2 linked regions of the Sphaerotilus microaerophilus genome follow. The main gene of each other region encodes a partner of the protein of the gene in region 2 in a complex. Links are inferred from orthologs where the notes say so. Each region holds a gene or a part of one and is shown on either strand. Other genes may lie near its edges.

The links.
Region 1: the proteins of NGK70_RS14180 (region 2) and NGK70_RS19830 are in contact, whole or in part, in a cryo-EM structure (PDB 9GE8), measured with the Escherichia coli proteins. The link is inferred for Sphaerotilus microaerophilus from one-to-one orthologs.

What each region holds. Positions count from the first base shown.
Region 1 is NZ_AP025730.1:4,644,047-4,651,096, reverse strand. The notes cover bases 2,470-5,606. They hold NGK70_RS19830 (ABC transporter permease), read right to left. Parts: upstream 5,301-5,606; coding sequence 2,670-5,300; downstream 2,470-2,669. Other genes in these bases: NGK70_RS19825 (dioxygenase family protein), read left to right, coding at 5,399-5,606; NGK70_RS19835 (chemotaxis protein CheW), read left to right, coding at 2,470-2,650. Also shown: NGK70_RS19845 (chemotaxis protein CheW), read left to right, coding at 1-170; NGK70_RS19840 (methyl-accepting chemotaxis protein), read left to right, coding at 222-1,943; more of NGK70_RS19835, read left to right, coding at 2,102-2,469; more of NGK70_RS19825, read left to right, coding at 5,607-6,223; NGK70_RS19820 (Nif3-like dinuclear metal center hexameric protein), read right to left, coding at 6,288-7,043.
Region 2 is NZ_AP025730.1:3,279,367-3,286,206, reverse strand. Bases 1,524-4,450 are described here. They hold NGK70_RS14180 (ABC transporter ATP-binding protein), read left to right. Parts: upstream 1,524-2,559; coding sequence 2,560-3,342; downstream 3,343-4,450. Other genes in these bases: upp (uracil phosphoribosyltransferase), read left to right, coding at 4,232-4,450; rlmB (23S rRNA (guanosine(2251)-2'-O)-methyltransferase RlmB), read left to right, coding at 3,362-4,192; NGK70_RS14185 (arylesterase), read right to left, coding at 1,839-2,561; NGK70_RS14190 (hypothetical protein), read right to left, coding at 1,524-1,829. In the rest of the region: NGK70_RS14195 (endonuclease domain-containing protein), read right to left, coding at 1-162; more of NGK70_RS14190, read right to left, coding at 1,335-1,523; more of upp, read left to right, coding at 4,451-4,855; NGK70_RS14165 (hypothetical protein), read left to right, coding at 4,887-5,255; NGK70_RS14160 (chromate transporter), read right to left, coding at 5,286-5,822; NGK70_RS14155 (chromate transporter), read right to left, coding at 5,873-6,481; NGK70_RS14150 (MFS transporter), read right to left, coding at 6,474-6,840.

The sequences.
Region 1 (7,050 bases), 1.4 Mb from region 2 along the record:
GCGTGGCTCTGCTGGTCGATGAGCTGCTCGGCCAGCAGCAGGTGGTGGTCAAGAACCTCGAAGCCAACTACCGCAAGGTGACGGATGTGTCCGGCGCCACCATCATGGGCGATGGCCGCGTCGCGCTGATCCTGGACACCGGCTCGCTGGTGCGCCGCTCGCGTCACTGACGCTGACTTCGCAGGCGGCGCCCTGTCGCCGTCCTGCGCCGGGGAGACGCCATGAGCCCGATGAACCTGCTGCGGTCGTTCACGATCCGCTTGCGCATGCTGGGCGCCATCGCGATGGTGCTCTGTCTTCTCGCCCTGGTCGGCGGAACGGCTCTGTGGGGACTGAATGAGGTCACGGCCGGCGCGTCCCGTCACATGGAGTCGACCCACGGCAGCACGGTGATCTTGGCGGGCCTGCGTACCGCCTTGGGAAATGTGCGCCGGTATGAGAAGGATTTGCTGATCAACTACGACAGTGCCGAGCAGCAACGAGCCTATCGCCCGAAGTGGCAGGCTGCGGTCGCGCAGGTCCTGGACAGTGCGCATCGATTGGAAGGTGCCGAGGCGGCCGGCAGGGGTGATCCGGCGCGCAAGATCAGCAGCTTGATGACCCAGTATGCCGACAAGGCGAAGCCGGTTTTTCAGGCGGTCGAGATCGGTGGCTTCAACGACGCGCCGGCGGCAAACCAGGCGATGGCTTCTGCCAAGGATCTGGTCCGTGACGTGGACGCGCAGGTCGAGATCCTGGCGTCGGCTCTCGATGCGGAGACGCTTGCGGCGGTCCGCGTGCAGGAGCGGACGGTGCAAATGGCCTGGTGGTCGCTCGCCGCGGCACTCGCGGTGGCGTTCATCCTGGTGGCCCCACTCACGCTGATGAACTCGCGCAGCATCGTCGAGCCGGTCAGGCGGGCCGAGGCCACCGCGCTGGCGATTGCGCGGGGCGATCTGACCCGCCAGATCGTCGTCACCGGCCGCGACGAGTGCTCTCACCTGCTGGCGGCGCTGGCAGAGATGCAGGGGGCGCTGGCGGGCATGGTCGGCAACATCCGCCAGACCACCGAGGCCATCGGCACCGCCAGCAGCGAGATCGCCAGTGGCAACCAGGACCTGTCCAGCCGTACCGAGCAGACGGCCGGCTCGCTGCAGCAAACCGCCAGCTCCATGGAGCAGCTCACCACCACCGTGCGGCAGACGGCGGATTCCGCCCGCGCGGCCAACCAGCTCGCCAGCGCCGCGGCCGAGGCCGCCCAGCGGGGCGGGCAGGTGATGGCCCAGGTGGTTGACAACATGGAGCAGATCAGCGGCTCCAGCCGCAAGATCGGCGAGATCATCGGCGTGATCGACAGCATCGCCTTCCAGACCAACATCCTGGCGCTCAACGCGGCGGTGGAAGCCGCGCGTGCTGGCGAGCAGGGCCGTGGCTTTGCGGTGGTGGCTGGCGAGGTGCGCAGCCTGGCGCAGCGCAGCGCCGATGCGGCGCGCGAGATCAAGGGCCTGATCGCTGCCAGCGTCGAGACCGTGGACAGTGGCGGGCGGCTGGTCCACGCTGCCGGGACCACCATCGGTGCCTTGGTTGCCGATGTGCAGCGGGTCAATCACATCATCGGCGAGATCACCTCGGCGGCGAGCGAGCAGAGCGTCGAGCTGGGCCACGTCAACGGCGCGGTCACCCAGCTCGACCAGATGACGCAGCAGAACGCGGCGCTGGTCGAGCAGAGTGCCGCCGCGGCAGAGAGCCTGCGCGAGCAGTCCCGGCGCCTGACCGAGGTCGTGGCGGCCTTCCACGTGGCCGGTGGTCACGCGGAGCCAGCCCGTGCGCAGCCGGCCCCTGCACAGGCAGCGCGTGCGGCGGCGGCCCCCGCGCCGAAGCCTCCCCGCGCCCAGCCTGCCGTGCCAACCCAGGCCGCCGCAACCCAGGTCGCGACGGCAGGCGACGACTGGACCACCTTCTGAATCCTGCCGCCTACTGAATCCCCGGTGCCTGCCGATAACCCTCCTGCGGGGCTCGGCCAGCGCACCGGCTGCCAGCGGCCGAACCTGCCCGTTCTGCCTTCCCCGCGTCCACCGCGTTCCCAGCGTTCACTGCCTTCCCTGTTCGACAGGAGTCCCCCATGAGCATCGTCCAGGACCGGCCGCGCAGCGCGCTCGCCGAACAATCCCTCGCGTCCTACGGTCGTCAGTCGGCCAACGCCGCCCGCGGTGCCGCTGCCAGTGCGGGTGAGTTCCTCACCTTCCGCCTGGGCGGCGAGGAGTACGGGGTCGACATCCTCAAGGTGCAGGAGATCCGCTCCTACGAGGCACCCACGCGCATTGCCAACTCACCGGCCTTCCTGAAGGGGGTGGTGGACCTGCGCGGCGTGATCGTGCCGATCATCGACCTGCGCCTGAAGCTGGGCTGCGACAGCGCCGAGCTGAACGCCATGACCGTGGTCATCGTGCTGAACATGCGTGGGCGGGTCATCGGCGCGGTGGTTGATGCCGTGTCGGACGTGATCCAGCTCGACGCGGCGCTGGTGCAGCCTGCCCCGGCGATGAATGCCCTGGTCGACACCCGCTACATCCGCGGCATCGCCAACGTCGCCGAGCGCATGCTGATCCTGGTGGACATCGAGTCGGTGCTGACCGGCGACGAGCTCGGCGCGCTCGACGCCAGCTTCTGATCCGCCCCTGCCCGCGGCGCTAGTCCGCCGCGCGGCGCAGCGTTTCGACCACCGGGCGCTGCAGCAGCTCGCGCAGGCTCCACCAGCCGGCCCCCAGCGCCAGCAGCGCACCGGCGGCCGTGCCGGCCAGCGGCACCCACAGCGGCGCGTTCCAGTCGAAGTTGAACACCTGGCGCGCCAGTGCCCAGCCCACGCCCATCGCGGCAGCGCTGGCCAGCAGGCCGGCCAGGGCCCCCACCGACAGCAGCTCCGCGCGCTGCACCTGCGCCAGCAGTCGGCTGCCCGCGCCCATCGCCCGCAGCAGCGCGAATTCGCGCGCGCGCGCCTCACGGCTGGCGCTCACCGCCGCGAACAGCACCAGCAGACCGGCCGCCAGCGTGAAGGCAAACAGAAACTCCACCGCCTGCACCACCTGGTCCAGTACCCGCTGCACCTGGGCGATCTGCGCGGACACGTCCACGCTGGTGATGTTCGGGTACTGCCGCGCCAGCGTGGCGTCGAAGCCGCGTTGGCCCGCACCGTCGGGCGCGCGGAAGGCCGCGATGTAGGTCACCGGCAGGTCCGTCATCCGGGCGCGCGGGAACAGCACGAAGAAGTTGACCCGCATCGAGGCCCAGTCCACCTTGCGCAGGCTGCTGATACGGCCCTCCACCGGGCTGCCGGCGATGTCGAAGCGCAGCCGGTCGCCCAGCTTCAGCCCCAGGGTCTGCGCCAGGCCCTCCTCGACGCTGAGGGCGTCCGCCTCGTCGGCCTGCCAGCGCCCCGCCACCACCTGGTTGTGCGCCGGCAGCGCGGCATCGTGGCTGAGGTTGAACTCGCGGTCGACCAGCCGTTTGGCGCGGTCGGCGGCGTAGTCCTCCAGCTTCACCTCGCGGCCGTTCACCGCCACCAGCCGGCCGCGGATCATCGGGTACCAGTCGTAGCGAGCCACGCCCGCGTCGCGCAGCGTGGCGCGGAAGGCCTCGCCCTGCTCGGGCAGCACGTTGATGACGAAGCGGTCCGGTGCGTCCGGCGGCGTCGCCGCCCGCCAGCTGCGGACCAGATCGGTGCGCAGCATCACCAGCAGGACGAGCGCCATCATGCCCACCGCCAGGGCGCTGACCTGCAGCACGACCAGCCCCGGGCGTGCCGCCAGCTGGCGCTTGGCCAGCGTCAGCCAGCGTGGCGCGCCCACCTCGGGCACCAGGCGGCGCAGCAGGTGCACGGCCAGCCAGCCACTGCCGGCAAAGAACAGCCAGGCGGCGGCAAAGCCGCCCACGGCGATGCCGCCCAGCTTCAGGTCGGCAGCGGCCAGCATCAGCAGTCCGGCAAAGCCGGCGATGCCGGTGGCCAGCACCAGCAGCGAGGCGGCGCGGGGCTCGCCCAGGTCGCGCCGGATCACCCGCAGCGCCGGCACGCTGGCGAGCTGCAGCACCGGCGGCAGACCGAAGGCGGCCAGCAGGATCAGCCCGACGCCACCACCCAGCGCCGCCGGCCACGCAGTCGGCGCCGGCAGCTGGGCGTCGATCAACCCGGCCAGCAGCCAGACGAAGCCCTGGTGCACCACCAGGCCCAGCAGCACCCCCAGGGCGCTGGCGAGCAGCCCGACCCAGAGCAGCTCCAGCGCATAGGTGGCAGCGATGCGCCGCTGCGGCTGGCCGAGCACGCGCAGCATGGCGCAGGCGTCCAGGTGGCGCAGCGCAAAGCCGCGCGCGGCAATGCCCACGGCCACGGCGGCCAGCAGCGCAGCCAGCACGGCCACCAGCTGCAGGAACTGGCCGGCGCGGTCCAGCGTCTGGCGCATTTCCGGGCGGGCACTGTCGAGCGATTCGACGCGCGCGCCGCGTACCCGCTCGCGCTGCAGCGCCTCCTCGGCCCAGCTGACGTAGCCCTTCACCGCGGTGCTGGCGCCACGCCCGTCGTACGCTGCCACCGCCAGACGCCAGGTCACGCGGCTGGCCGGCTGGATCAGCCGGGTGGCGTCCAGGTCGGCGGTGTGCATCAGCACCCGCGGGGCAAAGTTCATGAAGCCGGCGCCCCGGTCGGGCTCCACCCGCAGCACGGCGGCCACGCGCAGCCCCGCCTCGCCCAGCATCAGCGTGTCGCCCAGGCGCAGTTGCAGCGCATCGAGCACCGCGGCATCGACCCAGACGCTGCCGGGTGCCGGGCCCTGGGCAACCTCGCGGTGGGCCGAGGCGGCCCCACTTGGTGTGGCACCTTGCGCAGTGGCCGGCGCATCGCTGATGCGCAGCGCGCCGCGCAGCGGATAGCCGGCGCTGGCCGCCTTGACCGCCACCAGCAGGGTGCGCTCGCCACGTTCCTCGGGCGCGCGCGCCATGCTCGGGAAGCTCGCCGTGACCGCCTGCTTCAGCCCCATCTGCGCAGCGGTGCGCGCAAAGTCAGGCGGCAGAGGCTGGTCGCTCGCCACCACCGCGTCGCCGCCGAGCAGCGAGCGTGCGTCGCGGGCCAGGCCACCCTGCAGGCGGTCGGAGAAAAAACCCACCGAGCTGAGCGCGGCGACCGCCAGGATCACCGCCAGTCCGATCAGGCGCAGCTCGCCGGCGCGGAAGTCGCGCAGCAGCTGGCGCCAGGCCAGGCGGAGGACGGAAGGGGGGCGATCGGCGCGGGTGGCGGGGCGCGGCAGGGCCGGGCTCAGGGGCGTGGCAGACATGGCCGCCAAGGTACACCATGCGCGGTGACAGCGCCGAATGGAGCGTGCAAAGCCGCCGAATGTCGCCTCAGGGTCGGCGTGTTGCAATGTCAATCATCATGAACGTCCTGCCCACCCTCTACCTCTCCCACGGCTCGCCGATGATCGCGATCGAGCGTTCGCCGGCCAGTGACTTCCTCGACGGGCTCGGTGCGCGCATCGAGCGCGAGTTTGGCCGTCCGCGCGCTGCGCTGGTCGTCTCGCCGCACACCGCGACGCGCCGCCCGGTGGTGCTGGCCGAGCGCAAGCACGGGGCGATCCACGACTTCGGCGGCTTCCCGGCCGAGCTCTACGAACAGCAGTACGACGCCCAGGGCGACCCGCAGCTGGCGGTCGATGTGGCGCGGCGGCTGACCGAGGCGGGCATCGCCACCGAAGCGGTGGCCGCTGGCGGCCTGGACCATGGCATCTGGACGCTGCTCAAGCGCATGTGGCCCGCCGCCGAGGTGCCGGTGGTGCCGCTGTCGCTGGTGCCGAACTGGACGCCGCGCCAGCAGTGGGCCATCGGCGCGGCCCTGGCCCCGCTGGCCGCCGAGGGCGTGCTGATCATCGGCAGCGGCGCGATGACGCACAACCTGCGGCGCTTCTTTGGCCACCGCGGGGCCGTGGAGCGGTCGGTCGAGCCCGATGTGGCGGCCTTCCGCGACTGGGTGGTCGAGCGCGGCGCGGCGCGCGACTGGGAGGCGCTGTGGGACTACCGCCGCCAGGCGCCCCACGCGGCCGAGCAGCACCCCACCGACGAGCACTGGCTGCCCTTCTACGTGGCGGCCGGAGCGGGCGGTGCCGACCACGCCGCGCTGCGCATCCATGACAGCGTCGACGCCGGCCTGCTGGCGATGGACGGCTTTGCCTTCGGCCCGGCCGCGACGCAGCTCGCTGCCTGATCGACCGGCCTGATCGACCCGCCTGATCGACCCGCCTGATCGACCCGCCGCGTCGGCACCCTGCTCAGGCCGGGTTGTCGATGTCGATGTGCTGGTGCGCCAGCCCGAAGTGCTGCGCCAGATGGGCGCCGAGCGCCTCGGCGCCGTAGCGCTCGGTGGCGTGGTGGCCGCAGGCCAGGTAGGCCACGCCGGTCTCGCGGGCGTAGTGCGCCTGCGGTTCGGAGATCTCGCCGGTCAGGTAGACGTCCGCCCCCGCCGCGATGGCCGACTCGAACCAGCCCTGCGCGCCGCCGGTGCACCAGGCCACCCGCTGCAGCGGCCGGCCGTCGCCGGGCAGCAGTACGGGGGTGCGCCCCAGCCGCTCGCCGACGTGGCGGGCCAGCTGGGCAGCGTCGCCGATGCCCGCCGGCGGGCTACCCAGCCAGCCCAGCTGCTGCTCGCCAAAGCGGCCCTGCGCCGTGAAGCCCAGCCGCTGGCCGAGCTGTGCGTTGTTGCCCAGCTCGGCATGCGCGTCCAGCGGCAGGTGGTAGGCGTAGAGGTTGATGTCATGCTGCAGCAGCCGGGCCAGGCGCTGCTTCATCCAGCCAGTGACGCGCCCGTCCTGGCCGCGCCAGAACAGGCCGTGGTGGACCAGGAGAGCGTCTGCCCCGGCCGCGATGGCCGCGTCGATCAGGGCCACGCTGGCGGTCACCCCGGTGACGAGGCGGCGGATCGTCTCCCGCCCCTCCACCTGCAGGCCGTTCGGCCCATAATCGCTGAAGCGAGGCACCTCCAGCAGTTGGTCCAGGTGGGCAGTGAGTGCGTCGCGACGGGTTTCCACGGCGGTA
Region 2 (6,840 bases):
GCAGAAGAAGTCCACGATGTAGTTGCCAATGATCTTCTGCCGGTCGAAATCCAGCCCCTTGAACTGCCCCTTCCTGAGCTGATTCCAGAGCAGCACTTCGGACAGATTGCCCGCCTTGCGCAATGCCTTGGCCCGTTCCTTCAACCGAGGGTTGAACGGCAACGACCGATAGTTCCGGGTGAACCTGGAACCGTCCCCATTCCCCTCCTCCGGAGGGGTGCCCCGCAGGGGCGGGGTGGTTGCATTCAAGTCTCGTTGTGCCATCGTGAACCACCCCGTCAGGCTTCGCCTGCCACCCCTCCAACGGAGGGGAATCAATGCTGCGTTGCCTGCCCCTGGCGGCCGGCGTCTCCATTCCCCTCCTCCGGAGGGGTGCCCCGCAGGGGCGGGGTGGTTGCGTTCAAGTCTCGTTGTGCCATCGTGAACCACCCCGTCAGGCTTCGCCTGCCACCCCTCCAACGGAGGGGAATCAATGCTGCGTTGCCTGCCCCTGGCGGCCGGCGTCTCCATTCCCCTCCTCCGGAGGGGTGCCCCGCAGGGGCGGGGTGGTTGCATTCAAGTCTCGTTGTGACATCGTGAATCACCCCGTCAGGCTTCGCCTGCCACCCCTCCAACGGAGGGGAATCAATGCTGCGTTGCCTGCCCCTGGCGGCCGGCGTCTCCATTCCCCTCCTCCGGAGGGGTGCCCCGCAGGGGCGGGGTGGTTGCATTCAAGTCTCGTTGTGACATCGTGAATCACCCCGTCAGGCTTCGCCTGCCACCCCTCCAACGGAGGGGAATCAATGCTGCGTTGCCTGCCCCTGGCGGCCGGCGTCCCCATTCCCCTCCTCCGGAGGGGTGCCCCGCAGGGGCGGGGTGGTTGCATTCAAGTCTCGTTGTGCCATCGTGAACCACCCCGTCAGGCTTCGCCTGCCACCCCTCCAACGGAGGGGAATCAATGCTGCGTTGCCTGCCCCTGGCGGCCGGCGTCTCCATTCCCCTCCTCCGGAGGGGTGCCCCGCAGGGGCGGGGTGGTTGCATTCAAGTCTCGTTGTGCCATCGTGAACCACCCCGTCAGGCTTCGCCTGCCACCCCTTCAACGGAGGGGAATCAATGCTGCGTTGCCTGCCCCTGGCGGCCGGCGTCTCCATTCCCCTCCTCCGGAGGGGTGCCCCGCAGGGGCGGGGTGGTTGCATTCAAGTCTCGTTGTGCCATCGTGAACCACCCCGTCAGGCTTCGCCTGCCACCCCTCCAACGGAGGGGAATCAATGCTGCGTTGCCTGCCCCTGGCGGCCGGCGTCTCCATTCCCCTCCTCCGGAGGGGTGTCCCGCAGGGGCGGGGTGGTTGCTGAACCTCACCTGTCCGATCGTCCCGGTGGCTGACAGCCGCCCTCCAGCCACGCTGCGGCGCTGGCACGCGTCAGCTTGAAGCTGGGCGGCACGCGCACTTCGGCGATCGTGTCGCCCCAGGCGCCGCGTGCGCTGAGCAGCGCGTAGGGGTGCTCCTCGTCGGGCACGATGTCGATCATCACCACCACCGATCCATCCGTGCCGGTCAGCGTGAACTCCTTGTGCAGCTCGGCGTGCCGCTGCTGCTCGTGGCGGCGCAGCACCTCGCCCGCCGTCTTGACCAGGGTGTTGAAGGCGGCCTGATCGAGCGGCTTGGGGTTCTTCTTGTCGCGCCCCATGGTCCAGGGGCCGACCAGGGCCGGCTCGGCTTCGCCGGCCTTGTACATCGCGACGGCCCAGCCGTCGTCGTCGTTGTTCTTGATGACCTGGGCGGTCCAGCCGTTGTCACGCCAGCGGCGTGGCTCGTGGATGGCTTCGTTGTCGGGGCTTTCGGTGGGCATGGTCAGGCTCTATCCCTTCGCGCCAGGCTGCTTCAGCCAGGGCAGCAGCACCGGCCAGACGTTGGCGAGGATGCGCGGATGCGCCGCCTCGTTGGGGTGGATGCGGTCGGCCTGGAACCAGCGCATCGGGTCGGCATCGTCAGCCACGCCGGCCAGCAGGAAGGGCAGCAGGGCGGCTGACTCCTGTTTGGCGACCTGGGGGAACAGGGCCTGGAAGTCCCGCGTATAGCCCGGCCCGTAGTTGGGCGGCACCTGCATGCCGATGAGCATGACCTTGGCGCCGGCGGCCTTGGCCTGTTGGGCCATGGCGGCCAGGTTGGCGCGGGTCATCTCCAGGGGCAGGCCGCGCAGGGCGTCGTTGCCGCCGAGCTCGATCACCACGTGGGTGGGGCGATGCTGGGCGAGCAGGGCGGCCAGGCGCGAGCGCCCCCCGGAGGTGGTGTCGCCGCTGATGCTGGCGTTGACCACCTCGGTGCCGGGCAGTTCGGCCTTCAGGCGCTGGTCGGCCAGGGCCACCCAGCCGCTGCCGCGGCGCAGGCCGTATTCGGCCGAGAGGCTGTCGCCGACCACCAGCAGGCGTCGTTTCGGTGAGGGGGCCGCGGTCGTGGTCGGGGTCGAAGCGGCACAAGCCATGCCGGCGGCGCCGGCCAGCCCGAGCAGGATAAAGTGCCGCCGGTCGACACTGACACCAACACCTACGCAGCCGGCGCGCTGCCAGGGCTGCAAACGCATGGGCAAGAACATCATTGAAGTCAAGGGCGTGACCAAGCAGGTCCGCGATGCCACGGGGGTGCTGACGATTCTGCACGAGATCGAATTCAGCCTCGCCGAGCGCGAGTCGGTGGCGATCGTCGGCGCCTCGGGCTCCGGCAAGAGCACGCTGCTGTCCATCCTGGCGGGGCTGGACCTGCCGACCAGCGGCCAGGTCCGGCTGGCGGGGGTGGACCTGTTCACGCTGGACGAGGACGCCCGCGCTGCGGTGCGGGGCGAGCGCGTGGGCTTCGTGTTCCAGAGCTTCCAGCTGATGGGCCACCTGAGCGCACTGGAGAACGTGATGCTGCCGCTGGAGCTGCGCGGGGACCGCCAGGCCCGCCGCCTGGCCACCGAGATGCTGCAGCGCGTCGGCCTGGGCGAGCGCCTGGGGCATTACCCGCGCCTGCTGTCGGGCGGCGAACAGCAGCGCGTGGCGCTGGCGCGCGCCTTCGTGCTGCGCCCGGCGGTGCTCTTTGCCGACGAGCCCACCGGCAGCCTCGACCATGCCACCGGCGAGGCGGTGATGCAGCTGATGTTCGACCTCAACCGCGAGGTGGGCACCACGCTGGTGCTGGTGACCCACGACCCGGCAATCGCCTCCCGTTGCGACCGCCAGATCCGCATCGAGGCGGGGCGGATCACCGCCGACGTGGCCGTCCGCGCCCCTGGCGGCGATGCCGCTGCGGCCCTGGCCGGCGGTGCCGCCACTGATGCCGCTGCTGATGCCTCCGCCGTTGCCGCCACCGCGGCAGCCGCTTGAATTCCTGATCGGACCCCTGATGCCTGCCAACCTGCTGTTCGGCTTCCATGCCCTGACCGTGCGCCTGAAGATCGCGCCGCAAACCGTGCGCGAGCTGTACTTCGACCCGTCGCGGCGTGACGCCCGCATGCGCCACTTCGTCGAGCGCGCCCGCGCCGCCGGCGCCACGCTGGTGGAGAGCGACGACGCCCGCCTGTGCAAGCTGGCCCACTCGCCGCGCCACCAGGGCGTGGCCGCGCGGGTGGACCCGCTGCCGCAGCGCCACTCGATCGACGAGCTGCTGGAGGAGCTGGAGGCCGTGGGCGGCGTGCCGCTGCTGCTGCTGCTCGACGGCGTGACCGACCCGCACAACCTCGGCGCCTGCCTGCGCGTGGCCGATGGCGCGGGCGTGCAGGCGGTGATCGCGCCGCAGAAGAACGCCGCGGGCATCAACGCCACCGTCGCCAAGGTGGCCAGCGGCGCGGCCGAGACGGTGCCCTATTTCATGGTGCCGAACCTGGCGCGCACGATGGGCGAACTCAAGGAGCGCGACCTGCGCCTGATCGGCGCCAGCGACGACGCCGAGGCGTCGATCTACGACGTGGACCTCACCGGCCCTGTGGCCCTGGTGCTGGGCGCCGAGGGCGACGGCATGCGCCAGCTCACCCGCCAGACCTGCGACCAGCTGGTGCACATCCCGATGAGCGGCGCGGTGGAGAGCCTGAACGTCTCGGTGGCCACCGCGGTGTGCCTGTACGAGGCGCTGCGCCAGCGCCGGGCGGCGGCGCAGGAAGCAGAGGATGCGCAGGAGCAGGAGCCTGTGGAGCCCGAGGAGGCTGACGCAGATCGTGAAAACGACACACCCGGCTGAGTACACTGCGGGCGTTGCCACGCACCGCCGTCACGCCCGATGCCCGTCCTCGCCGTTCCTCACCCCCTGATTCGCCACAAGGTCGGCCTCCTGCGCGAGGAAGGCTCGACCAAGAAGTTCCGCGAGCTGACCGGCGAGATCGCCCGGCTGCTGGTCTACGAGGCCACGGCCGACTTCCCGCTGGAGCCGGCCACGGTCACCGGCTGGTGCGGCGAAATTCCGGTGGAGCGCATCGCCGGTCGCAAGGTCACGCTGGTGCCGATCCTGCGGGCCGGCCTGGGCATGCTCGATGGCGCGCTGGACATGATCCCGAACGCGAAGGTCAGCGTGGTGGGCGTGGCGCGCAACCACGAGACGCTGCAGCCCGAGCCCTATGTGGACCGCTTCGTCGGCCACCTGGACGAGCGCACCGCGCTGATCCTGGACCCGATGCTGGCCACCGGGGGTTCGATGATCGCCACCGTCGACATGCTCAAGGCGCGGGGCTGCCGCGACATCCGCGCGCTGGTGCTGGTGGCAGCGCCCGAAGGCATTGCCGCGCTGGAGAAGGCCCACCCCGACGTGCGCTGCTGGACGGCCGCCATCGACAGCCACCTCAATGCCGACGGCTACATCCTGCCCGGCCTGGGGGACGCGGGCGACCGCATCTTCGGCACCCGCTGAGCCGCGCCGCCGACTGACAAGGATCCACTTGATGAAGACCTCCCTGAGCCCACGTCGCCTTGGCGCCACCTGCACGCTACTGGCCGGCGCCGCCTTGCTGGCCTTGGCCGGCTGCACCCAGGAAACCCAGAACGAGATCCGCCGCGGCATCCAGAACTGGACCGGCACCAACGGCGTGCTGGAGATCTACGCGGGGGACAAGGTGGTCAAGCGCTTCGTCAAGATCGACAAGATCAGCACCGCCTACGGCACCGACGACACCAATCCGCGCCCGTATCGCTACGGCTACGGCATCCTGGACGAGAACCTCAACGGCACGGCCGACGACGGTGAGAAGCGGGTCTACTTTGAGATCAGCGACTACTCGACGCCCTACGTCTTCCACGAAAGCCCGCGCTGAGCCCCAGGCCGGCGCGACATCGATCTCGGCTCAGACCCAGCCGGCCGCGCCAACCAGCGCGCCCAGGCCGATCAGCCACATCGGACTGACCTGGGTGCGCAGCATCACCAGCAGCGTGAGGCCCAGCAGCAGCCAGGCGCTCCACTGGTGGCGCACGGGCGTGGCCAGCACCCAGCCGGTCGACCAGAGCAGGCCGATGGTCAGCGGCGCCAGACCGGCGGTGAAGGCGCGCACGCCGAGCCGCTCGCGCCGGCTGCCCAGCCAGCGTGAGGCCGCGAAGGCCAGCGTGGAGCTGGGGATCAGGATGCCGGCCATCGTGGCGACCATGCCGGCCAGGCCGGCCACGTTCCAGCCCAGCACGGCGACGAAGAGGATGTTCGGCCCCGGCGCGGCCTGCGCCAGGCCGATCGAGGCGCTGAACTGCGCATCGCTCAGCCAGCCGTGCTCCTGCACCAGGTAGCGCTGCATGTCCGGCGCGGTGGTGATCGCGCCGCCCACCGCCAGCATGGACAGCAGCAGGAAGTGGCCGAACAGGCCGAACAGCGCTGCCGTATCCATGCCGTGCATGCCCAGCACTGCCGACCAGCGCGACAGGTCGAGGAGGGCGTCGAGCGCGCTCATCGCGGCCCCTTGGCCGCGCCACGCCGCAGTACCCAGGCCACGTGCAGCATGGCCACGCCGCCCAGGCCCAGCACCACGGCAGCCATCGGCCAGCGCAGCCCACCGACCAGCGCGGCCGTGAGCAGGGCATAGCCCAGGGCCACCGTGCGGCCGAGCGGGTGGCGCTTCAGGCCAGCCAGCTGCTTGCTGCCGGTGGCGATGACCAGCCCGGCCGCCACCACCCCCATGCCGCGCAGGGCGCCGGCCACCATCGGCTGGGTGGCCAGCTGCTGGTACAGCACCGTGGCCGCCAACACCACCCCCAACGGCAGCAGCAGCAGCCCGCTGCAGGCGGCCAGCGCGCCGCGCCAGCCGAAGCAGCGGTCGCCGTACATCAGCGCGACGTTGACGATGTTCGGCCCCGGCAGCACCTGGCCCACCGCCAGCAGCTCCAGGAACTGCGCCTGCGTCAGCCAGCCGCAGCGCTCCACCAGCTCGCGCTGGGCGATCGGCAGCACGCCGCCAAAGCCCTGCATCGCCAGGCGGGTGAAGACGCGGAACAGCTCGGCCGGCGATGCCGGTGCGGCACGGGCCTGTTCCGCTGCGGGGGAGGTGATGTCAGACATGGTGGGGGTCGCGGTCCATGCGCCGGGCCGCCCAGTGGCTCAGCGACACCGCCGCCAGCAGCCACACCAGGCCGACCCAGTTCAGCCACTGGTAGCCCGAGCCGCTCAGCATCAGCCCGCCACTGGCCGCACCGGCGGCCTGGCCGAAGTAGATGGCCGAGGTGTTCAGCGCCATCAGTGCCGGTGCCAGCACCGGGGCGGCCTGGCCGAGGCGGGCCTGCTGGGCGGAGTTGGACGCGAAGCAGCCCAGCGCCCAGGGCACGATCACCAGCATCGTCACCGCCAGCGAGCCAGCGAGTGCGCCCAGCGGCCACAGCAGCATGCCCACGGCCATCAGCGCCACCGCCCAGCCGGCCGCC